DNA from 4 places in the Bacteroides sp. QWL-09 genome. Region 1 is predicted to be linked to each of the others. Evidence: riboswitches for the same ligand, from Rfam matches in the RefSeq annotation. Region 1 holds a riboswitch; each other region holds the start of a gene.
What was found. A riboswitch is a leader RNA that binds a small molecule or an ion and turns the genes downstream of it on or off. The one in region 1 is predicted to bind cobalamin.

Region 1 (7,945 bases):
GGTCGCCCGAAGCAAATACAACAATCTCTTTTTGACCTTCATAAGCTTTAAAGACGTTCTCTAAAGGAACGACAATATCTATCCAAATAGCATCTTGAGGAAGAAGGTGAGCAATCAACTCATGGTGTCTGATACCTCCTGAAAAGACGCGAGCGGAATGAATCTGTTGCAACGCCTCTTTAGATAACGACTGATTGACGTCGTCATTTAATCCAATCAAGATAAAACGGGTGGGTTGTTCCTTTTTCGTTTGACAATCAGACATCTCTTCCAGGTTTTAGTTGATCCGCATCGTTATAACAGAGAATGGCGTTGACCAAGGTTGCAGCGAGGTTACTTCCCCCTTTTCGTCCTTCGATGATCAACTTTGGAATGGACAGGAAAGGTTTGGCCATATGCTTCGATTCCTCGACATGAACAAAGCCAACAGGTGCGGCAATAATCCCTCCCGGCGTGGCTTTTTTCTTGCGAGTTAAGGTACACAATTCGATAAGAGCTGTCGGAGCGTTTCCAAAAACGAATAAGGCCTTCGGATGTTCTTCTACCGCTAGACGGATGCCGGCTTGTGTACGGGTTATTTTTTTTGTTGAGGCTAATTCGGGCACTCGATCATCGTGTAGATAACATTTAACCGTAAGCCCGAGTCGTTCCAAGGCCCCTTTACGTATGCCTGAAGCGGCCATGGTGACATCGGTAATGATGGTGTCAATCTCTCCGGCTACAATTTTCTTGTAGAGATTGGCTACCGCATTCTCGTCGACGTGTAGCAGTTGTTCCATCTCGAAATCGGCTGTGGTGTGTATCGCATGTAAGAGCGCCCACTTCCGATCGAGTGGGATTGCTCGATCTTTAAGTTGTGATTCGATCGTACGGAAACTCTCTATCATGATACTTTGACCAATAGGATGATGTTCAGATTGGGACGTTTTGTAATAGCCTCTGGGGGTAATGAATGTTTCATTCCATTGATACGACTGCGAATTTCCAATGAGTACGACCGTGAACATATCAATCTCCTCCGGATCAAAGTCTTCAAGGGTGGTGAGTACGCGTTGTTCTTCTTCTCTTCCGGCTTGTCGGACATAACCGACGGGGGTTTGAGGCGAACGTCCTTCGTTGAGAAAGATCTCCTTAAGGCGATAGAGCTGCCAATATCGTCCTTCACTCTTGGGATTATAGATTGCTGTCACAAAGTCAGCTTGCGCCGCTGCAAAGATACGTTTTTCAATGATGGCCCATGGAGTCATCAAATCGGAGAGTGAGATGACACAGAAGTCGTGTCCAATAGGGGCCCCGAGTAGAGAAGCCGCCTTTTGAAAAGCACTGATTCCCGGTAGGTTGATTAGATCCAACTCAACTCCTTTTTCGCGTTTCATTTCATGAATCAGGGGTGCCATGCCGTAGATTCCGGCGTCTCCCGAACTGATAACACAAACCGTATGCCCTTTCATGGCATATTCGAAGGCCTGTTCAGCACGCTCTCTTTCGCGCTTCATGCCGGTGTCAATGCAGATCGTCTCCTCATTAATAATCGTACTTATAAACTTAAAATAATAGTTGTAGCCTATGACCACATCGGCTTCCTTTAAGGCTGCTAATACTGAAGGCGTAATGTCCGATTGACTTCCCGGACCGATGCCGGCTATGATGATTTTAGGTGCTTTCATTCTATTTCGTTTGATGGATTCTTTACAAATATAAGGATTAATTCAATGAGTCGCTTGATATACCCCGTCGTTTTTGTCGACGATTATACTTCTTGGTTTTCCGTCTAAGATATCTGATGCCCAGTACAACACCACTCAGTGAGACCATTGTACCGCCAATTAGTAAGACCCATAGGATGCCTTTGCGAAGCTGAGGAGAAGAATTCAATCCTTGGATGCGGAGGCGATGAAGGGCGGTGTATGTCCAATATTTAATGCGACCGTTTTGGTTGATGTATTTCACTTCTCCGGTCTTGGGATGAATATAATAACAACTCTGGTCATGGTCGTCCACTTCTATTTTCCATACGGGTAATAGTGCTTTGTTTTTATACATCCGACTCATATCTCGATAATATGTCTCGAACTGATGGAGTTGGGTTACCGTAAACTTAGCTTGAGGAGAATGAATGGGCTGTATCGCTCTGAGAACTTCATTACGGGTGAGTTCTAAAGGATGAAATTCATCGCCGAACCACCTAAATTGTTGCCGTCCTTTGTGCATTGAAATCTCATAAAAATCAACGGTGCCGAGTCGCTTCCACTTCAACTCTTTGATGCCTTTGATTTGTTTAACGAGCACTCTATAATCCCCCATTTTCTCAGGGTTGAGAGGCTGTTCATTCAGATAATCCATCGGGCTTTTCTTGAGCTCCGTCCGGCTGATCCATTGAGGAACTTCTGCTAATGACATCATTCCGCTAAAGCAAAAAGTGAGTACGGTTACTCCAAAGATAATCCCTGTGGCATAATGCCAATGATGCCATTTTTTCTTGTAAGGAGAAAATGATCCTTGTCTTTTTCGAGTATTGCGCCAGACCTCGAATCCCATCCATAATCCGGCTAAGAGCATAAAACACCCTAATGCGGATAATCCAATAACCACTTGACTCCAGAGTGTCGCATCTTGTCGAAGCCACGTAAAGTAAACCCAATGTGGAATAGCTCCTAGCCAAGCCCAGATTCTGGCTTCTTTGGTTGTGAACTGCAAAGGTTCACCGCTTTGCGAACCGATATAAAGTTGATGTTGTTCGGGATCGTTAAAGTGAAACTTATAAATAGGAAATTCTTTTTTAAAAGCTCCAAACGGGATCCATTGATCAAGTTTATACAAGGTGTCGATACGTTCAATAGGTGATGCGCACCATCGTTTGGCCATAGCCAGAACATCGTTTGCATCAATCATGGGTAGGGAGTCGCCGTTCATTGCCGGTATGGTGTATTGGTTGTTGGTCGTCTCAATATAAAAGATGGCTTTTTCAAGCGGGCAACTTAAGGTGATTTGGGTGATTTGCTCTCCGGCAGGTACGCGCCGGAGAATGGAGTCAATAGGCGAAAGTGAATCGGCCATTAAGGTCTCGAATTTCTGTATCTTCTTCTCTGTGGTTAGCTTAGGAAATGAATGATACATCATCACAAAAGCTGACAGAAACCAGACTAAAAAAAGAGCGCTGAGTAGAGTGCCCAATAGCCGATGAGTCGTATAGATAAAATTAGTCAGTTTCTTTCGCATAACGTGCTTTTTTATCAATAATATCAATCATTCGGTTTTTGAGGATAAAATTGATGTGTGAAACAAAGAGCTGTTGGATCTCCGCTATTTCTCCCATTCCTTCTAGAATGACTTTGACTTGATAACCGTCTTTTTCTAAGGCTTCTTTCCATTCGACGGCGATATCATTGGCGGCATGATCGCCGGCAACAAACATAAAAGGAATTAAGGTGATTCGTTTCTCTTTGTTCCGGTGCAGCATCTTCAACAGGTCATCAAAGGTTGGGTATCCTTCAATGGTGCCCACGTGAATACGTGCATACCCTTTTGCCTTAAACATATAGTCGACCATGGCATAAGTTGCCGTCGCCGGAGTATAAGTGCCATGACCTACAAGAACCAATTGACCTTTCTCCTGATGTCGTTTAGCAATACTCTCTACGACCTCTTCTACATCCTGAGCAGAGTAAAGTAGGGGATTTCCGATACGAATTTCTTTAAAGAAGTCCGAGACTTTAGCGACATCTCGTCTCAGGGATTCCATTTCTATTCCTTCAATGATGTTTGTACTTTGTACGATGATATGAGTATATCCTTCACCACGTAGTTTCAGCAAGGCTTCAATCGGTGCATCTTTTGAGATACCACGCGCTTTGAGGCGACGCATTACGATACGCGAGGTGTAGGCTTCTCTGACTTCTAAGTTCGGGTAAGTCATTTTGACCTGACTATTGATGGCATCGATGGTCTTTCCTCTAGTCTCATCAAAGGTGGTTCCAAAGTGTACCATCAGTATGGCGGCTTTATCACCTTTTGATAAAGTGGACAAGAAATCTGAGGCCTCAAAATTTGTTTTCTCCGAACCGATGAGGTTCAGAGAAAACGATAAAAGTAAGAAGGATAGGAGGACTCTCATAATTACTTATTTAATTTTAGTGTTAGGCTAACATAGGCTGTACGTCCCGGTGATAAGAGAGCATAATTGACCCCATAAGGGCGCTCGTCTATCTTATTTAGAAGATTATTTATTCCGGCACCCAACTCCATATCCAAATGTTTTAATCCCGTAAACGTATGCTTGGTGTTTAAATTCCAGATGCCATATCCGGGGGCATCACCATAGCTGTGACCGGGATGAAAACGTTTGCTTTGAAAGCGACCGTTAAGGTTCAGATTAAGCTGGTAATTGTTCCAGTTATGAGTATAATTTCCAGCCACTGTACCGGTGTGGCGGATCGAACGTGGTACATTATCCCAGACCTCATCTATTTTGTTTCGTGCATAGGCATATGCGTAATTCCCGGAGAGAGAGAATCCTTTGAAAAGTTTGGCTAGGGCATTGATCTCAAATCCTTTAATTAAACCTTTGTCGGCATTTGTGTATGATTTGAGTTGGTCTAAGACTTGAATTTCTGATTCTGAAATCCCAGCTGCTCTAGCTTGGTTAAGTATTGCATTTACTTGCTCTTGCGGGAGAACTGAAAATGGAGTGGTTACACTTGAAATCATATTAGAAATTTGGTTGATGTAACCTGTGGCCGATAAGCTAAGCCAATTGGCGTTATATTCTACATTCAAAGAAACGTATTGACTATGTTCCGGTTTTAAACGAGTGTTGCCTAATGTGATGGTTTTCGTGCGATTGAGTAAATAGTAAAGTTCATCCAATCCTGGTGCACGATAACCGGCTGAATAGGTGCCTCGAACGTTGATCGGTCCATTGGAATACATTAAAGCTAATTTGGGGCTTAGTCGGCCTTTAGCCGTTTCATGATAATCGTATCTTGCTCCGGCTATGGTTTTGAAGTGATCGGCTAGTTTCATTTCGTGTTGTACGTATCCGGCTAAGGTATAAACGGCCTTATCAACTCCGGCAGATGGACGATCTAAACTTTCTGAGCGATAATCGAGACCAAATACCGTTTGACTATTGTCGAAAAAGCTGAATATCCCTTTGGCTTCTGCTTCATAGAAACGTTGAGTCTTCACTTTGTTATAGTCTCCAACTTCATAATTCTTCGCTTTAGGTATACGAATATATTTATAGTTTTGCAGGTAGTTATCGTTAACCAAATCGAGTGTAATAGACGATTTTTTGCTCAATAGATAACGTCCTCCAACCCCTACATTGTACGATTCATAGTGTAAGTCGTAGTCGGAACTGCCGTAAACGGTCGACTCGGCGACCGGACGATCCGTTAATTTCCAATAATATCCTCCATTGGCATATAGCGAGAGCTTATCGGTTGGGCGGTAAGTGAACTTTTGGTTGATCAAGTTCGAATGGAAACCGGTGGACATGAGTCCTACCGTAGGAATTAACGAAATATTGCCTTTTCGGTCGGCGGAATAGGCTTCATCATTCGTACGCCAACTGTCACTTTGGTCGTGCTTGTAAGTGGTGTATGAACCGAACTTCTCGTTAGCAATATTGGCGTTAACCGATTGTGTGAATTGTCCGTAGCCTTCGTATCGAGTGGAAGAGCTAACTTGCATTACATTTTTAGGTTCATCGGTGATGATATTAATCACTCCGGCAATGGCATCCGATCCGTAAAGTGATGAACCAGCTCCATTGAGTATCTCAATACGTTTCACTCGACTTAAATCGATACGTGACAAGTCGATATTGTTAGCGACATCGCCAATCAGCTTTCGTCCGTTAATTAGAATGAGCACGTATTTATTCGACAATCCGTTCATCATTAAATAAGAACCCATACTGTTGGTTGAAAATGAAAGTGAAGGTACAAGCATGGTCATTGCTTGTTGAAAGTCTGTGATTCCGGCTTTTTTAATGTCGGCTGCAGTCACAACTGAAACGGGAGCCGGTGTGCTTTTTAAGCGTTGATGAGTACCTGTACCGGTAACTACAATAGGGTTTAAATCGACCGTTAACTCTTGGTTGGTTGTTGTCGGGTGCTGTGCCATTACTCCCAAAGCAGCATAACCTCCTAATAAGGCTGCTACTAAGCATCTTTTTCTCATGGATGTTTTTTGATAAATGTTAATAAATACCCTCCTGACCCCGGGATGGCTTGATTATTTGCTTTGTGTAGGCAGGTTTCCTGACTTATTCTGTTGAAAGAGATAACCTTCCCGTTAATGACTAAAATTAACAGTGGTAAGCAGAACTTCTTTCAACTGCTCCATCTTTTGAAGAAATAGAAATTACAGTAGCGGGCACTGTTTCGGTCTCTCACCGAATTCCCTTTTATCTGTTATATGGAAAATATAACAGATCACCTAAACGCCGCCAAAGATAGTAAATCTGTTGAATAGTAAAAATCTGTTTGATAAAAAAGGAACAATAATTGTCTAATTCATAGATATACTGATTTAAAAAAGTATGTTCTGTGGTATACTTATGAATTGCAGATTGTGCTAGCCTCTATTAATGGGAAGTCTGATCAAATTTCAATGGAATTTTTGCCAATATACTGGGCCTTTTCTGCTAAAAGGAGTAACGTCTATGTAACTTCTTTTTGCTTTTATAATGATTTACAAATTAGTTGGTTAACACTGTTTTTATGTTTTTGGGAAAAAATGTAAATAACACCTTATTACGGGATTTTCTTGTTTTTTCTTTCAAAAGCGTTTATTTTTGGCCTTTAATTAAGAAATAGTAACCTGAAATCCCTGATGATGAGTCTGGAAGAATCACGCAAAAAAAGGAAGTTTGAGCAGTTTTTTATTCAGACTTATCCGAAGGTCAAAGCTTTCGCATGTAAGATTTTACATTCGGAGGAGGATGCGGAAGATATTGCGCAAGATATATTCGTCAAATTATGGGATAATACTCAACTTTGGGAGAGTAAAGAAACATGGGATAGCTACATTTACGTAATGACTCGTAATCATATTTACAACTTTCTTAAGCATAAATCTATCGAACTTAACTATCAGGAAAGATGCACAAAAGAGGATTGCTTCTCTTCTGAGTTTGATATTCACGACCAGCTTCATGCTAAAGAACTTCAACTTCTAATAAAGTTGACATTAGATAATATGCCCGAACAACGAAAAAAGGTTTTTACTATGAGCCGGAAAGACGGCATGAGTAACCAAGAAATCGCTGATCAATTACAACTTTCTATTCGTACAGTCGAACGACATCTCTATTTGGCTCTGCAAGATCTGAAAAAAAACATTTTAATTGTATTTCTTATAACTTTGATTGCGTAGTGAGCTAACCTTCATTGTTTATATAGTATAGGGCTATCAATAGTTCCTTTTTATCTCTTTTATATAATTATGAAAAACATTGATTTTGGTTATGTGGCTGTACAGCCTTCTATTTTCTTTTCAAAGACTATCAACTGTCAATCGGTTGATTACGTATATTCTAGTTTTACTCGATTAATGCCACTTCCAAGGATATCATCATAATCTTTGATTTGCTTTATGCGCTTTCTCTGATAATATATATGTTCCTTCTTATAGCTAAGGACTATAATGAACTCATTTACCAATGTAACTTAATACTATTATGATAAAAATAAATTCTAGATTATTACTATTAACATCTTCACTTGGTGCCACTTCTGTTTTAATGGCTCAACAAACGGCAGCTCCTAATATCATTTTGATTATGGCTGATGATTTAGGCTGGGGAGATGTTGGTTTTAATGGTAATACTTCTATAAAGACCCCTTGTTTAGACCGATTAGCTTCAGAAGGAGTTGTTTTCGAGCAATTTTATTCAGCGGCACCATTATCGTCTCCGACTCGTGCTAGTGTGCTCACG
Region 2 (7,945 bases), 680 kb from region 1:
AACTGTTCGACCCGCCCATGACCGCCGCTATTCTCAAACGGCGAAAGCAGAATCGCATCAGGCATCAAATCAATCATCCGCTCAATATCCGGCGCTAGTCCATCCCCCAGATTAAGCAATTTACCCTCACGAGCAGCCTGTTGCACCTTATCCAAATTGATATAGTTCAAGTCGCACACTCCGGCTATGGCGTTAAAAACACCAAGCTCATCCATCAAGCTGCAATGCACAGCCGAATAAATCACGCTCTTCGTCAATGGAGTACGCACCACCACTCCCTTAGGCAAATCGCCGGGCAATGCTTGCTCCCGATCGACCAACAAATAAGTTTGCAGAATCTTCGCGGTATCCCACGGATTCTGCACCTCCACTTTCGTATAATTTCCACAGTCCTCGATAGAGAGTCTTTGAGCATAACGCATCTCCAACGCCTCTCCCGCATGAGTCGACTGTTTCGTCTTTCCTCCTCCACAAGAGGAAGAAAGAACGATAAGCCCCATGCAGAGTAGGACCAAAAAATGGTTTTGTTTCATCTCACCGATTAATTAAAGAAAGCCATATCCATCGGATTCAATCCTCCACAATCGAATTTCTCAATAAACTGACCGGAAGCATCGAAACGATAAATATCACCATTTGCTTGATAGTTAGAAACCCCAATATAAATCTCTCCATTATTCGGATTCACCTCCATCATATACACACTCTCTGAAGCCAATTTCTCCGGTGCATTCTTCAAGAAAGAAGAATCAATGATCTTACCGGTTGAATCATCATAGCTAAAGAACGTATTAACCGTCTTTTTAGCCACCCAATCGGTCACCGAGTTCACCAGATAAAGCGATTTGCCATAAGCCGTCATCTTAGTCGCCACACCAAGATGAGTGACCGCATACGTCTTATTCTTAAGGTCGATCTTTTGTAAATCATAGCCAATATCCCCCCAGTTACCCCATGAAATCAAGAACAGATTTCCATTAAGCACCTTCAACTGATTAGGATTGACAGTCACTTCAATCTCTTTGCTCACTTTAAAAGTATTAATATCAACTTCTACCACTTTCTTATCATAAATTTTATGATCACTAGTCCAGCCACAGATAGCCACATAAAGCTTACCGTTCACTGTTACAATGTTTTCAGGTGCCAGTCCCACAGCAACATAATCCTCAAGAACAAGAGTCTCAGTATTGATGCGAGCCACTTTTCCACTATAAAGGGTGACATAAAGCTTACCATCCACATAAACCAAATCACGAGGTCCACCATCCAAGTTCGAGAACGATAAACTTCCGATTTCCACTCCCGCAGAATTTAGTTTAACCAATCGTTTAGAGCCATAGGCCAATATATACATATAGCCATCCTCTTCAATCATTGATTGTCCGGTATCACCAAGTTCCTTTTTATTCTGTTTGAGGTAAATGTTGCTAATAAAATCAGCATTCTTATTTGGCGCATAAAAAGCCAAACCAGAATTGTTACCATTATAAGAGCCTGAATTCAAAACAAAAGCTCTTGTTCGAGGCAATTCAACTACCGAACCTATATCATTCCAACTATCATCCTCATTGCTACAAGAAGTAAAACTCATTAAGAGAGTTAACAAACCAAGTAAACTAAAAAACAAATTCTTCTTTCTCATACACTTATTTAAATTAATTGATATTTATAATTCTATTATTCGACTCACGATTTTATTTATTCGATGTATTCGATGTATTTGATGTATTCGATGTATTCGATTATAACGATCGTTCGATCTTAGCCATCGGGTTTTATAATTCCACCTTGAAAGTCAGCCTAAACTGCCTTCCTGGCATCGGATAGAACTTAATCACATCATATTGAATATTGAACAGATTAACCAAGTCGAATTGCGCTCCCAAGCGAACAGCGCCAATTTTAAACTTATTCGAATACGACAGGTTCTGCTCAAAATAACCATCTACCCTATTTTCCGGCAGATTTTGAGCCAGGACATAGCGCTCTCCGACTGCCATAAAAGAATAAGTTAGAATGCCATAAGGCGTTTCAGCCGTCACACTACCATTGCCGGAATGCTTTGGCGTATAAGGAATCTGATCCTTGTAGTTTTTATCCTCCTTGTTCGTCACATTGATGGCTTTCTGGAACGTATAGCCACCACTCACCACCATCGCCCAATGATCGGACAAACGTGACTTAAGGCTAGCATTCAGATCGACACCATCCACACTGACCCGTCCATAATTCACCATTTTTGAAACAGGAATTTGCGGAAAAGCCACAATCTTATCCTTAACATCATTGTGAAAGAAATCCACATTAATAGAGAGATAGTCCGCCCATCGCCCCAACGAGCGGCTCCATCCAAGACCTAAATTATATTCCGTTGCCTTTTCCGGACGCAAGCCGGTATTCCCCAACCGTTCATAATAAAGGTCATTGAAAGCCGGCACCCGATAGCTCTGTTTATACAATCCGCGAATATTTAAATATTCCGTATGAAAAGGGCGATAAGAAACCGATACCGAAGGCGTCAGGCATTTTTGAGTGACCTTCTGGCCATCCGGTATTTTATTGGAAATGAATGTATTCAATAAGCCGCCAACCACTGTAACCCGCTCGAATGCCAACTGAGCATTAAGTGCAGTCAGAGAAGTCCACCGCCTCGGATTAATCTCATTCGGCATATTAGAGTTTTTATCCAACGTATTATAAGCCACATCTTGTGCCAAAGAGACGCTTAACTCCTTCAAAGGCTGATAAAGCAACGTAGACGATCCATAATATTCATTCTGTCGGTTAACATCGATCTGTTTCCCATTCTCATATTGCACATTAAAGTCCGCGTATTTATTCCACGAATAGTCATATTTCGCTTGCGCCTGCATCTTCCAACGTGAATTAAAGACCTTCTCATAATGCGCCTGCAAAAGAAAATTCTCATCCCAGAGACGTTCGTTCCGACCACTAGTATAATACACAACACTATTCGGTAACCCTCGTTCCGAGTTATAATAATAAGCCTTTACATTCAGTTTGGCCTGAGCCTTAAACGTGTGATAAAGGTTAGCCTCCGTGTGCCACGCTGTAATATCAGAGTTCTCACGTTTCTCTTTAGTGACCAGTGCCCCATTCTTCAACGTAAAAGGATACATTCCATCGGCACGCATCCAATCGCCATCCACTGCAAGGAGAGTACGCTGCCCAACCTTTTGTGTGAACCGCACATAAGGATTCACTTGTCCGAAGGACCCCACACGTACCTGTCCCTTAAAACCAAATTTCTTTGCCTCACTAGGATCCGGGCGAACAGACAAGATGCTCAACACCGCTCCCGAAGCATACAACCTTGCCGACTGCAACAAGTTATCATTTTGACCAACCGCCAATGAAACCATCCCTACATTATCTAAGGAGAATCGACCGATATCAATCTGCCCTGCCTGACAATTGCTCACAGCCACCTGATCATAAGCTACTCCGGTATGATAAGCACCCAAGCTTCGTACAGAAACCGTTTTCAGTCCCCCGATGCCACCATAATCACGTACCGTTGTTCCGGAAAAGCGACGAACGGCATCCGCCATGTTCTGCAAACCAAGCTGTTCGATATGATCGGCCGAAAAAGCCTGAACAGGAACCGGTGCCATCACCTGCTTAGGCATACGAACTGCCTTAACCGTCACTTCATCAATGTGCTGAACAGTGGTTGTATCGACACGTTGTGCCCCAACCGAACCATAACTCAACAAGATAAAAATCCCGGCTACTAGTCGCCTGTTTTTAATCATAACCCAATCTTTCATTTCAATTATAAAGCTATCATAATCCTCATCACAACAAACCCATCTTATCCAAGATAAGTTTCAAAACGCCACCCAAGACACAAAAGGATAAAACCAATCGAAACGATTGAAAGTCGAAAGAGATCATGACCACTTAAAACGCTTGATAGAGTTAGAAGGAAAGTCATCATTCTCCGGCTTTATCCTCGAAAGCTAGATGGAGGCTTTGTTTTGCAGGTCTTCTGACTATTCTCCGGTTGCTTCAGCCTTCCCATTCGAACAAGCGAACAGTGGCAACAGAAATGAAACAACTTCTATTAAAGGAGTTTACAGCGGCGGGACCGTCGAAGATTCACACTTCGTTCCCTTTTAATCCTATGCTTAAGAGGCACATGGAACAAAACGCCACAAAGATACTCTTTTTTATAAATAACACAATTGCAGATAAAAAAAAGGTGAATTAAAGAATCCCATTTAGATTCCTTAATTCACCTTCATCAGTAAGATATAGCGATCGTTTATGTTAATTGCCCATACCGTTATCAGCTATTTATGACTCATGATCTATTGTTCATTGTTCGGCGCAGTTTCAGGATAAGCCGGGATAGCCAAGCTACCTAAAGAAACATTCGTTCCTCCAACCACATTAACCACCTCTTGTAATGTTGCAATACGTCCATCCTCCAAGTTCTGAACTTCAAGCTTATAAGCCCCGCTGAACAAGCCATGAAGTCTAAAGTAATTGTTATTCAACGTATCCGAAACGGTTGAGATCGTATCCCCTGCAGAGTTGACCGTGAAAACTTTAGTTTGTTGTTTATCCGGAGTCAAATAGCCCTCAACAAACGAAGAGTTAGCCTCAATATAAGCTCGAATAACCGGTTTTAAAGAATAGCTGCCGTTTCCTTTCGCCACAATAGACCGTTGGGCATCGAAATCGATCACCACTTTATATCCACTAGTCACCTCAACATTCGATTGAACATTGATTTTAAACCCAGACGTTTGTCCACTAGGAATTTTAATGCTTTGAGTCGTACCATCCGACAAGGTGATCGTACTATTATCCCCTAACACCAATCTGATCTGACTGATTTTCTCCCCTTCATTCAAATTAACATTCGACAGCAACGAATCCTTACCGTTATTAAACTGTAACAATTCAATTTGTTTAGGTTGAATATCCAGATTCACCCATTTTTCATCGCCCGAAACCGAATAGTCTACCGATTGAACATCTAAATGTAAGAATTTCACATCTTTGCTTTTGGGTGCATCAGTGATATAAAAAGAGACTTTTGTTGTCGAACTACACGCCGGATCATTATTGCTACAAGCTTGCAGCAAAAAAATCAAGCATAAAAATGGAATAAATAAAAAATAGCGCGTTACCATATTTTTTCGTTTTATTAAATAAATACTTAAAAATAAAATCAATAAATGATCATAAGAGGAGCAACAACCATCTGGTTATCAAACGTAATAACAGACTTACACTTTTCTAAAAACAGACATCAGACGAAGCATCATCCCAACAACCGTAAAAAGCAAAAGCTCATCATTCAAAAGAATACAGTATCAAAACCAATAGTGCTACCCCAACAAAAGTATCATATTTACTATAAATAACAAACCTATCAAACAAATGTTTATCTATAAAAAAACAAATGTAAAAGAGTTTCCAATCGGATAAAGCCAACCTATCGTCCTTAGTATTCCTCAAAATATTGCATGAACTATGGACAGAGTTCAAAGCTTTTTCGTATTTTTGCAACCTATTTGGCTAATTGCAATCTATAAAAACAATAATATAATGGCAAAAGAATTGAAAGACCTCACCAAACGCAGCGACAACTACTCGCAATGGTACAATGATTTGGTGGTAAAAGCAGACTTGGCAGAACAGTCTGCCGTACGTGGATGTATGGTAATCAAACCTTACGGATACGCCATCTGGGAAAAGATGCAACATTTCTTAGATACAATGTTTAAAGAAACAGGACACGTCAATGCTTACTTTCCACTTCTTATCCCAAAATCGTTCTTAAGCCGTGAAGCAGAACACGTTGAAGGCTTTGCTAAAGAATGTGCGGTCGTGACTCATTACCGTTTGAAAAATGCAGAAGATGGTTCAGGCGTTGTTGTCGACCCGGCAGCAAAACTCGAAGAAGAACTCATCATCCGCCCAACTTCAGAAACCATTATTTGGAACACCTATAAAAACTGGATCCAGTCGTACCGCGACCTTCCTATCCTTTGCAACCAATGGGCAAACGTTTTCCGTTGGGAGATGCGTACCCGTTTGTTCCTTCGTACAGCAGAGTTCCTCTGGCAAGAAGGTCATACCGCCCATGCCACTCGTGAAGAAGCAGAAGAAGAAGCCATCAAGATGTTGAACGTCTACTCTGAGTTTGCAGAAAAATACATGGCTGTTCCGGTAATCAAAGGTGTTAAGTCGGCCAACGAACGTTTTGCGGGTGCACTCGACACCTACACCATTGAAGCCATGATGCAAGATGGAAAAGCGTTGCAAAGTGGTACGTCACACTTCCTTGGACAAAACTTCGCCAAAGCATTCGACGTACAGTTTGTGAACAAAGAAAACAAGATGGAATATGTTTGGGCAACCTCATGGGGCGTATCTACTCGTCTAATGGGTGCATTAATCATGACTCATTCCGACGACAACGGTTTGGTTCTTCCTCCACACCTCGCTCCTATCCAAGTGGTTATTGTTCCGATCTACAAGAACGACGAACAACTCCAGCAAATTAATGCAAAGATCGACGGCATCGTGAAGAATCTGAAAGCAATGGGCATCTCGGTTAAATACGACAATGCCGACAACAAGCGTCCCGGATTCAAATTTGCCGATTACGAATTAAAGGGTGTTCCGGTTCGTTTAGTCATGGGTGGTCGCGACTTAGAGAACAACACCATGGAGGTGATGCGCCGCGATACGCTACAAAAAGAGACCGTTACTTGCGATGGCATCGAAGAATATGTTCAAAACTTACTTGAAGAGATCCAAAACAACATCTATACTAAAGCATTGAATCATCGTAACGCTCACATCACTGCAGTAGACAGCTACGAAGAATTCAAAGAAAAGATCGAAGAAGGTGGATTTATCTTGGCTCATTGGGACGGTACAACCGAAACAGAAGAAAAGATTAAGGAAGAGACTAAAGCAACCATTCGTTGTATCCCGTTCGAGTCGTTTGTTGAAGGCGACAAAGAACCAGGTAAATGTATGGTTACAGGCAAACCTTCGGCTTGCCGCGTCATCTTCGCTCGCTCATATTAATTTATCCAGACACAAAATAGATTATATTTCAAACAGAAAAGGGTGTGCACCGTTGAGGTACGCACCCTTATATTTTTTTACAAAAAACACCCAACCGAAGAACAACGTAATCAAATAAGTCTTATATTTGTAACGTTGTTAAAGGAAGACCCAACAACACATGCGGTAGTAGCTCAGTTGGTAGAGCATCAGCTTCCCAAGCTGAGGGTCACGAGTTCGAGCCTCGCTTACCGCTCGCATTGATAATCAAGCACTTACAGTTAAATGTAGGTGCTTTTTTAGTGAGAAAAACATTATCAATATACCGCTTTTTATGGTTTTCAATATGCTACCCCCCCATATCATCTTCATTTTGATAGTCTTTTAGAATATCATCAAATAATTCGATATACTTATCATTATCAGACATTGTTATTGTCCCTTTTTCTATGTTTTGCTCAAAGTAAATAGAATCTTCTGATGGACTTGAAAACATAGACATAAATAGTTGATGACTTCTAAACCAATCTTTTTTTGATTCAAAATCCATTCCAAACAGTGCTATCAAATTCCGACTACTATCAGCGAGCATTTGAGTACGTTTACGATCGTCAAATTTACTCGCAATAGAAATCTTTTCAAGTGCGTCTCCAAAACTTTTAATAAATTTGTTTCGCACCGATTCATCTTTAAACGCTTTTCTAATCTCAGTTTTGATAGAACTACTGTTTCCCCTGATATCATTTATTTTTCCATTTGTAGAATCCAATGGTAAAGTAAATTCCGCTCCTTTATACTTTTTTTCGTTCATGATTTTATGAAGATGAACACTAGTACCCCATTTAAAAGGCCTGCCACTTCCACTGTCATGATTATCTATTCGTAC
Region 3 (7,945 bases), 380 kb from region 1:
GGCTGGTATGCCTATTATCTAAATGATAGCAGACAATTTGAGGCATTGAATATCTTTGATGCCGTTTTGAATAGGCTGAAGAATAGCACTAAGCCTGGACAATGGGAAAACATCAACGAATTTACCTCACAACTATCAGAAGAAGTTTGTGACTCTTTGAACGTAAAAAATATGACGGTCAATGAGGTGTTGACAAATTGGGAATCAACAAATGCTCCACAAGATCCGATGGCTCACGCATTCTACATCATTTTGGATGATTACAAACGCAACCCCAATTACCGAGATTGCAAAACAATCGTACGTACATTTTTCAGAAGTGTCAGTAATGATGCTCTGGACGCTTTTGATGCATTGGAAAAACATCTGGAGAACACGATGGAAACGTATGTTAAGCAATACATCACTGAGGACGTCATATACAAGCACTATTCGGAATCTATGCGTAAGTTTAGTCAGAATGGCATACCTACTCAAAAACTTACTATTGAAAATGGATATGTCAGAGGCTTATCAACTTATGAGGCAACGCATAGTTCCCCACGTATTGATACTCTCAGAAACTATGTGACCGATTTAGGACTTATTGATGGGTACAAAGTCACAGATAAAGGTCTTGAACTTCTAAAGAATCTTGAAAATGATTGAACGTAAGAACATTATAAAGCTATTGAACGAAAGGACAAAGTCCAATGTTTATCATTCGGCGATCTTGACTTGTTACAACTTTGATTCAATATTCTTTGAGTCAGTTTACCTCCCTTCATTACGATCCTTAGGAGTCACAAATGTAATAGTTCTAATGGATGCAGGTATGTATGATAATATGCTTGCTGATGCTTCGTATGTATGCCACAGAGTGTCACCGTTCAACTATACTTTGGTTAGACAGGAGAATCTACATCATGGAGTTTTCCATTCTAAGATTACACTTTTGTTTGGAGAAGAAGAAGGTGTCTTGGTTATAGGAAGTGGAAACCTAACTTTCAGCGGTTTATCCAACAATGAGGAGGTGTGGAATGCCTTTCATGTTGTTGGAAACGAATCTGTTCATTACCCTTTATTATTGAAGGCATGGAATTACATAAAAGAAGAGTTAAATGACTCTCCTTCTCTCGTTAATAAGCAACTTGGTTGGATCCCAGAACAAAGTCTATGGTTACAAGATAGTAACTATGAAGATGTGATTACACTTGAATCTGGTGAGCAATGTTCTATTATGTATAACAGTGCTACAAGTAGAATTTTTGACCAAGTTATTGAAGCTATAGGAAATTCTGTTATTGAAGAGATAACAGTCATTGCACCTTTCTATGATGCAGAAGGTAATGCACTGACCGAATTGAAGAAACGATTTAATCCAGCTCGGATGAATTGCGTTCTTGATTTGGACAGACAAAGTGCTCCTTATGAGCTGCTTAAATCAAATACTGACATAGCGTTCTTCAAACACTCTGCCCCTAACCCATTACATGCTAAAATTATTGAGTTTCACTCTAGCAATGGAACATGGCTTTTGTCTGGTAGTGCTAATGCTGGAAATATGGCATTAGGATTGAGCAGCACAGTATATAACGATGAGATGTGTGTTTTGCTGCACAGCTTAGAAAGAAAAAGCTATGTCGCTGAACTTGGAATACAATATAATCCGCTAAATGAGGATGACCGTAAATCCATTGAGCGACCAAAGCAGAATCCATCCGAGCCTTCAACTATTACAACCACGCTCAAGGCTTGTGAGGAAAAAGCCGGGAAATTATATCTGCATTTTTCTCATAATGGTATTAAGGGCTTTGCCATCATACTGGATAAGGAACAAGAGATTATCTATAAAGAAGAGATTGTATCAGACAATACAGTTGAACTCTTTATGGATGAATCCCTGTTATCGAAAAGCCATATTGCTGTATTGATGGATAATGAAACAAGATTGTCTAATAGTTGTTTGATAATTAAGGAGTTGTGTGTTGAGAGTTGTAATCCTGATCCCAAGCGTAGGAGGCTATCAAGTCTGCTTGATGATAACAGTTTACTACAAAATCTCACTCATATTTTGGGCTACGTTGAATTTGATGAGAATGAAAAGAAAACCAAGTCAGCAAGACTTGCTACAAGATCATCATCATCAAAAGACAAAGAAGATATTGTTGTTGCCCAAGACCGTTTTAATGAACTGAAAGATAGTTCTTTGAGCATAAGCATGCATTCGGGAGTAGGTATTCTTGCTTATTTACAACAGATTCTTTTCAAGAAGGACGATACAGAAAAGAGTGATGATGACTTGCTTGAAATTGACAAGGATGAAAATGGTAATGATGATGACAAAGAGAATCCAAACTATGATCACCAGAAGATAGAAGCAAGTTCTGCAGCTGACGATGCTAATAAAATGAGATTAGACATTGTGAATTTCTTAAAGAAGATGCAACAGTATCTTTTGAATATGACTACAGATACAAGTATTCATGGTGAAGTCAACAAGGCTGTAAACAGACCAAAGTTGATTGCTGTGCCAGGGCTGAATGCAAGTTCTTCCATTGCTATCGCATCGAGAGCTGTTATAGTATTGATGAACAAATATGGAAGTAACGTAATCAAACGAACAGAAATAAGAGAACTGCTAGTTAATTGTGCTGGTCTGTTCTTCTCTCTGTATGCCAACTCTGTACCTGATGACAACAGCAATATTAGCAGGAAAATCAGAGAACTGGTGAAAGATGCCTCTGTAGATCTATTTTCTGCCCTTAGCTTCTTTGATTTCGGTAAAAAAGACGTATCCCTTCCTCCTGTTGTTCTGAACTGTCTAGATCTTTGGAAAGATATGGAAGAGCTGCATTTGATTATACCATTATATGAAGATCAGCTTTCTAAACTTGATATTAAAAATATTCTTCAAAAGACAGTTGAGAGAATCTTACTTATAGCAAAAACGTATCTCGAAGAAGATGTACCTGTAAGAGAATTTAGCCGTTATGATGATGTAGTTTATTTATACAGAAAAGGCTATGGATTCTTGTTAGTTGATAATATTAAGCCTAGTCCTGGCAATTTGAGCTATGAATACCATGGCTCATGGTTTGATGATAAACTCACATCAAATGCCACAAGATATAAGGGTTACAAGGATTTATAAAGAAAATATCTATCTTTTTGGTGATTCTTATTGTCTTGTGAAGATAGATTGCACAGATAAATTTTATATTTGCGCTGTAAAATATCGATTATTGTATTAAATATGGCAGCTGAATTCAAGCGGATAATGCAATCTCCTTGTAATCCATATTAGTTAATTCTTTAAATTTCTCTTTTGGAGTCATATAACCTAATCTCTTTCTCGTTCTTGAGTTTAAGATATTTTGAACCTGCACCACTTGTTCATGAGTTATATCTCCGAAGTCTGTACCTTTTGGGAAGTATTGCCTTATGAGGCCATTTTTGTTCTTGTTGGCTCCTCTCTCCCAAGAATGGTATGGCTTTGCAAAGTAAATGGAAATATCCAAATTATCTGCAATCTCTTCGTGAAAACTGAATTCTTTTCCGTTATCAGCCGTTATCGTGTGTATTATGTCCTTGATAGGCAAGAGTGCTTTTATGGCAGCTTCCGTCAGTGGGGCGGCTTCTTTCCCACTGAGTAAACGTATCCACACCAAACTTGTTGTTCTATCATTGATTGTGAGCAATGCTCCCTTATGATTCTTTCCGATAACTGTATCAATCTCTAGATCACCAAATCTAATCTTTTCGTCTACGATGGATGGTCTCTAGTCAATATCAACGGGGTTCTTGATAAGCCTACGTCCATTCGTCTTAGAGCCACGCTTGGTGTAATGCCTGCCACGTCTTCGTAGATGTTTGTAAAGTTCTCCACCTTGCTTTTTGTCGCTCTAAACGTAAAGATAGATAGTTTCGTGAGAGACGCATTCTAAACCTTCCGGCTTCATGCGTCCTGACATCTGTTCAGGGCTATAGTCTTTCTTTAGACGCTCGTCAACACGAGTCCTGTAAAATGAGAGCAAATCACAACTATCTGGGTATTCAAGTGGAAAAGACTAAAGAAATGTGGTGTCCTTGATTGGCAGGTATATCAATGGGAAACACTCGACTTGGTTATTGGCGTGTGGCGCTTAGCCGTCTACTTACATCTGCAATGTCTAACGACAAGTTACGTAGGGTAGGATATACATTACTATCTCAAATGGTATCCATAATAGGAACCGCCAAGTGCGGATCCATATGCTTGATGGTGTGGGAGGTCGAAAACAAAAGTCGGAGAAAACTACTTTAATTTTCTCCGACTCGATTGTTTTTCTATTCAACTAATCCCTATTTATATCCCACATTTAGCTGAACGATAAGATTAGTAGTTGTGCGGTTAGTACCCTTAAGAACATGGTCAAAGGATAAACCGTTGCGTAGCCTACTGCAGGAGCATCGCACGAGGTTAAATCGCTAGAGTAAGCCAATGCCGGTGGATTGGTTGACGAACCCGCCAAGACTCCAATAAGGGTGTAATAGTTCAGTTTGAAGACGTATCGGCCGATTAAACCGGCTATAAGTAAAGGAACGATGGTGATAATGACTCCATAGCCAATCCAAACATATCCTCCGTTATAGATAATGGTATTTACAAAGCCTTCTCCCGCACCTAAACCGACACAAGCTAAGAAGATGGATATACCGATCTCGCGAAGCATTAGGTTCGCACTCATCGTGGTATAAGTGATGAGCTTATGCTGAGGGCCGAAACGGCTAATAAGAATAGATACGATTAGCGGACCACCTGCCAATCCTAGTTTCACTGGTTGTGGTATGCCTGGGAATACGAAAGGGATGCTACCTAAAATACAACCTAAGGCGATACCTAAGAAGATTGGAATAAGGTTTGGATGGTTCAATCGTTTCAACGAGTTACCAAGAATCTTCTCGGCATGGCTGACGGCTAGTTCTTCTCCCACAATGGTAACGCGGTCGCCCATTTGTAGTTGGAGTTGCGAGGTTGCGACCAAGTCAACTCCCGATCGGTTTACTCGAGTGACGCTTGCTCCAAAATTGTTTCTAATATTTAGCTGTGAAAGTGTTTTGCCGTTTAGCTCCGGTTTGGTGATCAGAATTCGTCGTGAGATCAATTGCTTGTTCGACTCATCCCATTTTACATTGATCTGCTTTCCGAAGAAGAGCGTAATTGCTGCGATATCGATCGGCGTACAAATGATTAAGATCTCATCCGATAGGTGTAGTACGGTCTCGGAGTTCACTAGCTCTTGTTCGTGAACGTCGCCTTTATGACGGATGCGAGAGATCACAAAATCGTGATTGATCAAAGGGCGAACTTCTTTTACGGTTTTGCCTTCTAATGCTTCGTTTCGTATTTCTAACGAGATTCGACGCACGGTGAGCTCTTGGAGGTGTCCTCCTCCTTTAATGGCCTCACCCTCTTCTTCTTTCGTCTTTATGCGTAAGATGTACTTTAACGCAAGGAGAGTACATATAATACCGACAACTCCCAACGGATAAGCGACGGCGTATCCTAAGGCAATCTCCGGTGCATCAATGCCGGTCAAGTCACTATTGGCTTGCTGTGCGGCTCCTAACCCTGGCGTGTTGGTTACTGCACCCGAGAGTATGCCCACCATGGTGGTGATAGGAATACCTGTGATGTAGTGTAAAGCAATGGTGGTGCCGACTCCTAGAAAGACAACGATGATGGCCAGTAAGTTAAGCGTAAGGCCGCCTTTCTTAAAAGCTGAGAAGAAGCCCGGGCCGACTTGTAATCCGATGGAATAGACAAATAGAATCAGTCCAAACTCTTTGAGGAAATGGAGCAAATGCTCGTCGAGGTTGAGGTGGTAGTGACCGAATACTATTCCGACGAATAAAATCCAAGTGATACCTAAGGATATGCCTCCAATCTTGATTTTCCCTAGCATGATTCCGAAAGTAATCACCAGCGAAAGGATAAGTACTGAATGGGCAACGCCCCCACCCCATAAATCGGGATATCCTTGAAATAGATGTGTTAAAAAGTCCATGATATAAATATTTATAATGTTTGTTTTTGGGTAAAATATCCCCGTAGAATCACTTCTACAGGGATATACACATTAAACATACTACAACGGTATATTACCGCATTTTAGAAAATCTAGTCATGTCGCGTTTCGTGTGTTTGTTTTTTTTATAAATGTAAAAGGTTAGCATGGCATTAACGTTATAGCATATGCGGCTACATATTATAGCACGACAATGCAATAATCCAGGCTTTTAAAATAAACGTTTAAAATATAAATGCTTAATTTAGTATTCTATTTCTCTAACCCACGAGTAAAAATAGACTATAATGAATGGCAGGTCTTCTGACTAGCTCCCATTCTGAACCTTCCCAACCTTAATGGTCAGTGGTAAAAGTTATTTTCAGAATGTTTCTTATAGAGCTTCACAGCAGCGGGACTGTTCAGGATTCTCACCTAATTCCCTTTTAATTTGAATAGTAGTAATACTTTTCAAAACCAATTCTCTGCAAAGATAAACCAAAAATTAGATATTACCATCATGATTGGGTCTTTAGATTGGAATGTTTTGCTACTATTTTAAAAAATAACGTTTTTTTAGACGACTTCAGTAAACAAAATAATGGGATGACGTGTTAAGATATTGTGTTTTTCATAGTATTAGATATAAGATTAATTTAATGGGATGTATTTCGCTTGTGAAAGTGGTAGTACATTAAAGAATAGAAGAGTCTGTTCTATTTTTGATAAATGTATTTAGGTAACTGTCTCAAAACAAAAATGTTTTTTGTTTTGAGACAGTCTCTTTTATGGGTTTTGCCTTATTTGCTAGTATGTTTGAAATAAAATGTGTACGTTTGTGTAAGAATATCCAAAATCGTTCAGTATGAATATACCTGTTATTTTTGATTTTTTAAATCAGCTCTCGGCAAACAATAATCGGGATTGGTTTAATGTAAATAGAGCTGAATATGATCGCGTACGCAATGAGTTTGATGTTTTTTTAGAGAAATCTATTTCTCGAATATCTCTGTTTGATGAAACAGTGAAGGGGCTTTCTCCTAAGGAATGTACCTATCGGATTTACAGAGATACCCGCTTTTCTGCAGATAAAACTCCTTATAAGACGCATATGGGGGGATATATAAACTCGATGGGTAAGAAATCACATCACTTCGGTTATTATATCCATTTGGAACCAGGAAAGTCAATGCTGGCCGGGGGAAGCTTATGTTTACCGCCTAATATCCTTAAGGCTGTAAGGGAGTCGATCTATCATAATATAGATGAGTTTGTATCTATTGTGGAAGACGACGCTTTTAAGAAGTTTTTCCCTGTCGTTGGAGAAAATCCATTGAAAACAGCTCCTAAGGGATTTGATCGTAACTTTAAACAGGTTGATTATCTGAAGTTCAGGGAATATACGCCGTGCTATTATGTCCCGGATTCGTTTTTCCTTCAACCTGATGTGCTCGACCGTATAGCGGAGGTTTTTGTTCAGTTTAAGCGCTTTGGAGATTTTATGAATTATACCATTGATGATTTTGAATAATTAATTTTATAAAGAATATGATAGTAGACAAATTAGAAAACCTTAAGCAATATGAATCTTTGCATCCTTTATTTTCAGTAGCTAGGGCTTTTCTTGAATCACACGACTTAGAAACTATGGATTTGGGCAAGATCGAGTTAGAGAAAGATCGCCTAATGGTTAATATTGCGACCACCGGAATTAAGAACCGGGAAGCGGCCAGATTAGAGACTCATCATCAGTTTATCGATATTCAACTTCCGTTATCCGGATCTGAGATCATCGGATATACGCCGTCTAAGGATTGCTCTCCGGCAGACGCACCTTATAATGCTGAGAAGGATATTACCTTTTTTGAAGGTGAGGCGCAGACTTATATCACTCTTCATCCCGGAATGTTTGCCAT
Region 4 (7,945 bases), 860 kb from region 1:
GACATGGAAAGAGTTGATGTAATAATCGCGATCGGTCACTCCTTCTATCACCCCATATTTGCGGCGGTCCATCCTTGTGAAACGACCGGACAAGCCTTCTGCAGGTGTAGCCAAGACCGAATAGTTCAGTTGGTAGCGTTCTTTATAATCGTTTGCTACTTTGTTCATCTCTTCAACGGCTGCATAAAGCGTCTCCCAAGCTTTCGAACAGTGGCCGTGTCCTTTACCGTAAAGGGCCATCATGGCGTTGTGTCCACCGATGAATCCAATTCCTAATGTTCCACTGCGAAGAACATCGCCGACTTGTTCGTCGGGATGAAGGTTGGCTCCACCTTTCCAAACGTCGTTGGCCATCATGAATGGGAATTGACAAGCCAGCGCTGTGCGTTGGTATTGATAGCGTTCGTTGAGTTGTTCGGCAATGAGCGTGGCTTTTTCATGTACCATCTCTAAGAAACAGTCTTTCGCTTTTTGTTCGATAGCCTCTTGATGGTGTTGGTCTTCAACCATGCCTTCTGCTTTGATCCGGGCTTCAATGGCCAATCTTGGCAAGTTCATGGTGGTGAACGAGAGATTACCACGACCTAAAGAGCTTTTCTCTCCCCAGATATTTTCGTAAACGCGTGTGCGGCATCCCATGGTTGCCAATTCGTAGCGGTAGCGTTTTGGATCGTTGGCATCCCACTTGTCGTTGGTGTTGAATGGGGTATCGAGGAACATAAAGTTCGGGAATAGCGCTTTTGAGGTGGTCTGACAAGCTTTCAGCATCAAGTCGAAGTTGGGCGTGTCGTAGGTTAGCTGCATCGCTTCTTCGATGGTGCTTGCTTTCATCGCTTTCTCGAAGTCTTGCTCTGAATAGGAGATGCCGTCTTTCACTTTAAAGATCTGGATTGGGAAAACGGGTACTTCACCTCTGGTACCTAATCCTTCGATGGTGGCTTTAAGAAGTTCTTCGATCACCATACGGCCTTCGGCTGAGGTGTCTGTTCCATAATTGATGGAACTGAAAACCACTTGGTTTCCTCCTCTAGAGTGCATGGTGTTCAGGTTATGGATAAACCCTTCCATGGCTTGATGGGTATCTTTGCGGGTGAGCGCAAAAGCTTTGTCGATAATTGGCTGTAGATGATGCTCGTCGATGGTTGCTCCTATTTTGCCGAGAGCGTCGCATAGCGCATTGCGTTCGGCTTCGCTGTTGCGGAGTGAGGGCAGGTGTAATTCCACTAACTGACGGATCTCTTTCTCCTCCAAAGTTAGGTTTTGTTCGATTAACGAGCAGAAACTCAATAGTGAGGTTAAATGTTTACGGAACGACTTGCCAACCCCTTTAGCCATGAAGAAATCGAATGCCGGAATGGCCTGTCCTCCATGTTGTTCGTTTTGGTTGGTCTGGAAGATAATCGTTGCCAATGTCGCATAACTTTGAATGCTCTGTGGGGTACGTATGCTTCCATTTTTAGTTCGGAACCCCCGTTCGAACAAATCGTCCATATCGTATTGTATGCACGTTGTGGTTTTAGTGGGGTAGTAATCTAAATCGTGAATATGGATATCACCAAGTTGATGAGCTTCGGCAAATCGTTTCGGCAATAGATAGCGATAGGTATAGTCTTTCGTGACTTCCGAAGCAAATGTCATCATTTGCCCAGCAGGCGTGTGACTGCTCATGTTGGCATTGCTTAGATTGACATCATTCTTGTCAATAGCTACAATACCATCCATGATTTGTTTCATTTGAGTTTTTTTACCGCGTTCGGTGTTTCGCCATTCGCGGTAGATGATATACTTTTTAGCAACCTCAGGACGGTTTTTCATCAGTTCCTTCTCAACCAAGTCTTGAATCTCTTCAACAGTGATGGTTGGAGCGGTAAACTTGTCGATTACACTCATCGTGATATCGGCGATAAGTTGTTGCTCGTCTTTAATTCCTGTAGCATTGAATGCTTTTCCGATGGCGTTCTTGATTTTGCTAATAGAGAAATCTTCTCTCTTACCATCGCGTTTGATGATACAAATTTCTGCGTAGTTCATAACTTTAACTCCCGAAAGTGTTAGACAATAATGTTTCTTCTGTTTGATTGTGGCAGGTCTTCTGACTTATCTCTCCTTCGCACGCCTTCCCATGTCTTGACAAAGTGACGTAATGTGCGGATTCCTAGAGAATTACAGCAGCGGGTACTGTCGCCGAATTACACAGCGTTCCCTCATGACTAAGTCGCTTTTAGTACCGTAATCGATTACAAAGATAGAAGTTCTATCTATAAAAACAAGTCTATATATTGAAGTTTTTTTGGGCAACTTTTCTTTCTTGTTGATATCTAAAGTTTTCCGTTTTGGAAAACTTTTTTAGTGAAAATCGCTGTGAAATTTCTCTTTTTTTATTAAGGGGGTGGTTCGATTTTAGTTTATAAGCTTTTTAGTTTTGAGACTTTGGAGTCTTAAGGTTTTGGAGAGTTGGATAGAGTGTTGATATGAACAAAAGTCGCTATAACCTATTATTTTGTTATAGCGACTTTTGTTAGATGAATCTTTTGCTATTGATTGATTTTCTTAGCTGTCCTATTGTGTGGGATTGTCTTTTTTCAAGACGACTTTTCCGCTGTATTGTTCAGAAATGATTTTTCGAAAGGCGATGAATTCTATGTAGTCGTCTTTGGAATATACTCCTTTGTGCATTAATAAGCGGTAAGTGGCAACGATCTCGTTTTCATGAATGGAGATTGAGGACTTAAACGTTCCAAATTTGCTTTTCATCTCTATGCTTTTGGGATAACCTTCCACACTGTATCCATTCGGTATTTTGATGCGTATACTGTCGGTGTCATGGTAGCCATAACCGATGGATATCGGTGAATGACGAGTCGTTAATGGCGGGTTATAAAAGCTACGACGGAAAATATTGGTGGGGATAAAGAGGCGATTGCCCGTTTTATGCCCATATTGATCGGTTTGAATCTGGTAATCGATCGTGATTTCCGGATGATCGGTTTTATTCTCTTTAATTTTGATTTGATCAATCATAGCATGGGTGAGCTTGATTTCTTCTCGAAGTGCATCTTTTTGTTTATTCGGTTCTAAGTCTATGATTCCTGACTGATGGTCATATTGGAATAAACGGGAGATTTCTTCTACTGTGATCGTTGCCGATCCGGTTGGCGATATACTTACCGTGGCTTTGTTGTTTTGGGTGTTGAGAGAGTCCGGATAAAGCGGAAGGCGATAAACCTTTCCTCCTTCCGGGGTAATCAATAGTCCGTCGTGTCCCGCTATTTGCTGATGGATATATCCAAAAGGAAGTCTAGGGTTGGTGCATTCTAACCACAAGGTATCTTGGGGGAGAGGAACTTGTAAAATGATGTGATTCATCTGGTTGGCACTGGCGAAATCAGGAATTAGACGACTGTTGGTTGTGCTAATGACGGTGTAGGTAGAAGGGATGCCTAATTCTTTCAGCATTGCTTTAGTGTAATTTGACAGTGCTTTGCAATCGCCAAACCCAAATTCTGCTACTTCACTTGCCGGTGCCGGTTGGAATCCACCTATACCCAACTGTATGCTGACATATCGGGTGGTTTTTGCTAAATAGTCGTAAATGGCTTTCACTTTTTCTCTGTCGCTTTTGCAATGGGCGGTCAATTCATGTACTCGCTGTTTCATGGCGTCAGTGAGTTCGTCGCGTCCGTTTAGTAATTGTTGAGTCCAATTTCCAAAACTTTGCCAATCCTTTAAGCATCCGGTGGTTTTGTCATAGACAAAATCTGTTGGTGTTAGATAAACATAGGGGATAAGGTTCTTCAGTGGCAAAGAGAATGGTTCTTCTTCTATGGCTGCGAGGTTTGAAGCCGTGGCTTTAATCCTATTTTCTCCTTTTTCTCCTTTCGATCGTTCGATCTTAATCAGATCTTTGGTTGGAGATAGGACGCGAATGTTACATTCCATATCGCTTGGGTACTCTAGGTCGTATTCTGCTTTTTCTATACTCTGGTTGTAATCTGTTTGCGGAACAAATGGAGTGAAACCAATAATCCCGTCATTACACTCTGTTTCCCATTCATAAGTCACGGTAAATGGGTAAACAGGGTAATTACATTCGTAAAAAAAGAAATAATCGTCTGTGCTCAAGGCCGAACCAGAGTACTCGGTCCGTTGTAAATCGGACTTTTTAATTTTTCTCACTCGTTTACCTGAGGCATTGAATAATTCGCCGGAAAAACTTTTTAAGGAATTAAATTGGTCACAATTACACACAAACTTAGTGGCTTCAAGTCCTTTTTCATTGAGTATTGTAATCGTTAGACTTTCCTTATTTAGACTTTGAGTTTTCGACTTGCAAACAATTGTAATCTGATGATTCTTAATAATAGAGTAAGCATTTTTAGTCAGATCTTGTGCGTGAAGAGGTAAACTACTACACAGACATATTGCTATTAAAAGAGGTATAACTGTTTGAATGGATTTCATATGAATTATAACGTTTGGTTATTTGCATCTGCCTTTTTGAGAACCAACATTTCATTATTCTTTTCAACAATGGTCTCGAAGAATTTTTTCAAACTAGGATATTCTGTTGATAGATACAAGAGTTTGTTTTGTTTGAATACGTATTTGATGGAGACTGTTTGTTGGTTTACAGCAGAGTAGTAGCGACAAATTGACTGTCCATCTTCAGAATTAATACTTGTAGATTTTGGTAGTTCGTCCACGGTATAACCTTCTGGAATTCTTAATATAACGGATAAAGAGTATTCTTCTTGATAAGGCATCTCGAGGGGTAAATTTCTTTGTACGTCTGTAAATGGACATTTACTCATATGCAGAAAGATTAGTGGATTAACATAAATGAGATCGCCATTAAGTGTCGCTTGTTTCTCAAAATTGAATGACTCTTTTACTTCCGGTGAGAATAGGTCAATATTTTCTAGATTGAATTGAGTAATTTTAATATTCTCTCGGGTCTCTAGGTTGCGAATAAATTCGCTACTATCTTTTACACTATGATATTCTTTACGAATACCTGAAGCATATTGACCGATGTATTTGGTTTGGCGTTGACCGGAAATGATTCCGTTGGATGCTATTGTTGCATTGACAGCACCTCTTAATAAGCTTTTCCCACACTGACTGAGGTTGACCCAGGTCTCTCCATTTTTGTGACCGATGACATGTGCTCGCTCTACCATTAAATTGGGAGGCAGAATGTTTAAGAATCCGGTATTTGAGGAACCGTCAAGATAGACTAAAGTACTATCGGTGTCAGCAATGGCAATAACGAAAGTGTTTAATTTATCTATAGAAGGATGGGTCATGGGTAATATTCCACGTGAACGTCGACTCATAACTGCCGGATAACAATCGATCTTAGCATCTTTCAATAGACTCATTAAGATAAAGTTGATATCAGCATTACTTCCAGTACCATTTTTTGCTGCTTTTTTAGTATCATAGCTATAGAGCGCGTAATCATTATTCCAAGAGATCTTTTTTTTAAGGAACGAATAGAGTGTTGCAATTTTCTCATAAATGTTGTTTGTCTTGTCTAAACCTAAGCTAGGCATTTCATCTCGGTAGGGATTGCGCATTTTTAATCGACCTCCAAAGTCGTCGTCGTCTAGTAGTAGATCGTCTATTTCTTTCCAATTTTTGGTAAATGATTTGTAAGGAGAATTTGGGAAGTTGATTCCGCTTAATTCAAAAAGTACTCCACTCCGGTAGTTTTCTGCACACCAAATGTATTTATCCGCTTTAAGAGCAGGTAGTTGATGTCCAGTAAAAGTCAGATTCCTTGCAGAACAATTTACCCGTTCACTTTGTCCACCCCCATAGTTAATCGTGAATTGTTGATTGTCGCTCTGATCTTTGGTTTCTAAGTGGTTTCTACCACGCATCTCAAGATTAAAAATGAAATATTCGGGAATTTTAATTTCGTGTTGAGTAAATAACACTGGAATATCTTTTTGAGCTTCCCAAGGTAAAAGACGATAATAGAGATCGGATGTTAGGGTGTATTTGTACTCTAATATGGTTCCAACTTTAACGTTGGGAATCGTAAACTTTATCTGCATATAGTTTTTGTTAATCCGTTCTTTAAAGATTAGATCGCGATCCATTTTTGTTCGAACCATTTTCCCTTTTTCCATATTGTATGATGAAGCATTGATTCCGCTTACGACTTCTTTGACTAAGGAACTCTTCTCATTCATGTAATAGGGAATAATGACATTTGCATACGACGTTCCGTCGGCTTTTAATATTTTTATTTTGACTTGGTAGTCATAGGCTACTTGGAACTCATTGGCAATTACATCATATCTTGTATTACTTAAAGAATATAGTACAACGGCTGAAGCTGTTGTGTCTGGTGCATAAGTGCTCATCGACAACTCTTCGTCCGACGGTTTGCCAAATTTTAGACTTGGTTCGATAATTGAGGTTTTTACCTCATTGGCTATTCCGAATATTGTGACTAAACTAAGGAATGCCGTAGTTAGAAGTTTTTTCATACGTTTTATATTTTCTTTAAGACAATTAAATTTCTACTTTTTTCGACAATTGTATTCCAGATGGTTTGCAATTGTTTATATTGGTTGGCTTGTAATATCGATTGATTAATCTGAAACGTATAATTTAAGGTTAATCGGTTGCTTGTTCGCTGAATGACATATTTGCATGATAGAGTTTTATCTTCTGTGACCATCATCATACTTTGAGGGACTTCTTCAATCTCATATCCTTCTGGAATTGTGATATCTATATTTTCGTTATGGGAATATGGATAGGGAAACTCGATCGGAAGCACTCGTTCTGATTTCGTAAATGGGTTGTTTATGGGCTGTACTAGCAATAGGGGATTAATGTAAAGATGCTCTTCATCTGCTTCGATGGGAATAGTGAAATGGAAAGATTCTTTTATTTGTGAAGGACAGAATCCTAAAGATTCTTGTCGATAATTTGCTATCTTACAATTCCATAAACTTTCCTTTTCTTTGATGATTTTTAAGGTGTCTTTATTAAAAAGTTCTGACTTAAATTCTGTTGCTTCTTGACCTTCGTATAAACTCATACGATGTCCTACAATTTGTCCCCTCTCCATTTGAGCTTTGGTGATCGTTTTTGTAGAGTTGTTAGAGAGTGACATAAGGTCAATCCATCTGCTTTTTTCTTCTAACTGTGGATTTAAGATGCGGGCTTTATTTACGAGTAAATTAACGGGCAGAACGTTAAAATCGACTGTTTGCATCGAACCATCTAGGAATAAATAATGATTGGGTGATTCTTCTACGGCTACAATGAATGTGTTTAGTTTATCGATGGAGGCGAAGAAAACGGGCAATCGTCCGCGGTCGCGCGTACTCAATACTACGGGATAAGCTTGAATACCTAGATCTTTGAGCATGCTGATAAAAAGGAAATTCAAATCGGCATTGCTTCCTGTACCGTTTTCTTTGGCCTTAAGCGGGGAGTCGCTGACTAGTCGGTATTGATTGTTCCAGGTCATATTGTTTTTTAGCAATAGGAACGTTTTCATAATCTTATCTCTTTGACTTATAGAACTGTTCCTAATTTGTATGGTTTGTTCTTTAAAAGGATTGATTAATGATCTGAGGAGTTTTCCGAATCTTTCATCTCCTTCATTCAATAGAGTCTTATCTACATCTTCCCAATTTTTAGTGTAGGGTTTATACCCCTCAACCGGAAAGTTTGTACCTTGTAGGTCGAAACTGATTTGTATTTTATAGTCATCCGGATGCCAACAGAAGCTTTCGTCTTGTTTTAGTGGTTCTATATAGCTTGAACTAAATGTTAAGTCGCGTGCACTGATAAAGAAGTCTTGGCTAATTTGGGCAATGTCGGGAGTTCTCTGTTGTGTGAGAGACATGACTCCTTCTTTCTCAGTTAAATCGATTCGATCTCTTCTTGTAAATTCAATATTGTAAATGAAGACATT

Region 2: it holds a riboswitch for cobalamin, as region 1 does, so the genes downstream of both, AC4PG5_RS05100 (TonB-dependent receptor plug domain-containing protein) here and AC4PG5_RS02390 (TonB-dependent receptor plug domain-containing protein) in region 1, are expected to answer to the same signal.
Region 3: it holds a riboswitch for cobalamin, as region 1 does, so the genes downstream of both, AC4PG5_RS03910 (putative transporter) here and AC4PG5_RS02390 (TonB-dependent receptor plug domain-containing protein) in region 1, are expected to answer to the same signal.
Region 4: it holds a riboswitch for cobalamin, as region 1 does, so the genes downstream of both, AC4PG5_RS12950 (anaerobic ribonucleoside triphosphate reductase) here and AC4PG5_RS02390 (TonB-dependent receptor plug domain-containing protein) in region 1, are expected to answer to the same signal.

What each region holds. Positions count from the first base shown of each region.
Region 1 covers NZ_CM178748.1:608,111-616,055, forward strand. Annotated here, with positions in the region: gene cbiE (precorrin-6y C5,15-methyltransferase (decarboxylating) subunit CbiE) at 1-265, opposite strand, end outside; gene cobJ (precorrin-3B C(17)-methyltransferase) at 258-1,667, opposite strand; gene AC4PG5_RS02380 (PepSY domain-containing protein) at 1,705-3,219, opposite strand; gene AC4PG5_RS02385 (sirohydrochlorin cobaltochelatase) at 3,200-4,114, opposite strand; gene AC4PG5_RS02390 (TonB-dependent receptor plug domain-containing protein) at 4,117-6,186, opposite strand; cobalamin riboswitch at 6,240-6,463, opposite strand; gene AC4PG5_RS02395 (RNA polymerase sigma-70 factor) at 6,841-7,383, shown strand; gene AC4PG5_RS02400 (sulfatase family protein) at 7,688-7,945, shown strand, end outside.
Region 2 covers NZ_CM178748.1:1,285,974-1,293,918, forward strand. Annotated here, with positions in the region: gene AC4PG5_RS05090 (ABC transporter substrate-binding protein) at 1-533, opposite strand, end outside; gene AC4PG5_RS05095 (YncE family protein) at 542-1,645, opposite strand; gene AC4PG5_RS05100 (TonB-dependent receptor plug domain-containing protein) at 1,779-3,794, opposite strand; cobalamin riboswitch at 3,989-4,191, opposite strand; gene AC4PG5_RS05105 (DUF4382 domain-containing protein) at 4,338-5,168, opposite strand; gene proS (proline--tRNA ligase) at 5,587-7,080, shown strand; tRNA gene AC4PG5_RS05115 (tRNA-Gly) at 7,243-7,315, shown strand; gene AC4PG5_RS05120 (hypothetical protein) at 7,409-7,945, opposite strand, start outside.
Region 3 covers NZ_CM178748.1:990,916-998,860, reverse strand. Annotated here, with positions in the region: gene AC4PG5_RS03925 (hypothetical protein) at 1-648, shown strand, start outside; gene AC4PG5_RS03920 (phospholipase D-like domain-containing protein) at 803-3,133, shown strand; partial or broken gene AC4PG5_RS03915 (IS30 family transposase) at 3,249-4,001, opposite strand; gene AC4PG5_RS03910 (putative transporter) at 4,341-6,029, opposite strand; cobalamin riboswitch at 6,327-6,527, opposite strand; gene AC4PG5_RS03905 (DUF2461 domain-containing protein) at 6,895-7,560, shown strand; gene AC4PG5_RS03900 (NanQ anomerase/TabA/YiaL family protein) at 7,578-7,945, shown strand, end outside.
Region 4 covers NZ_CM178748.1:3,207,133-3,215,077, forward strand. Annotated here, with positions in the region: gene AC4PG5_RS12950 (anaerobic ribonucleoside triphosphate reductase) at 1-2,031, opposite strand, end outside; cobalamin riboswitch at 2,066-2,247, opposite strand; gene AC4PG5_RS12955 (DUF3858 domain-containing protein) at 2,560-4,461, opposite strand; gene AC4PG5_RS12960 (DUF3858 domain-containing protein) at 4,467-6,500, opposite strand; gene AC4PG5_RS12965 (DUF3858 domain-containing protein) at 6,506-7,945, opposite strand, start outside.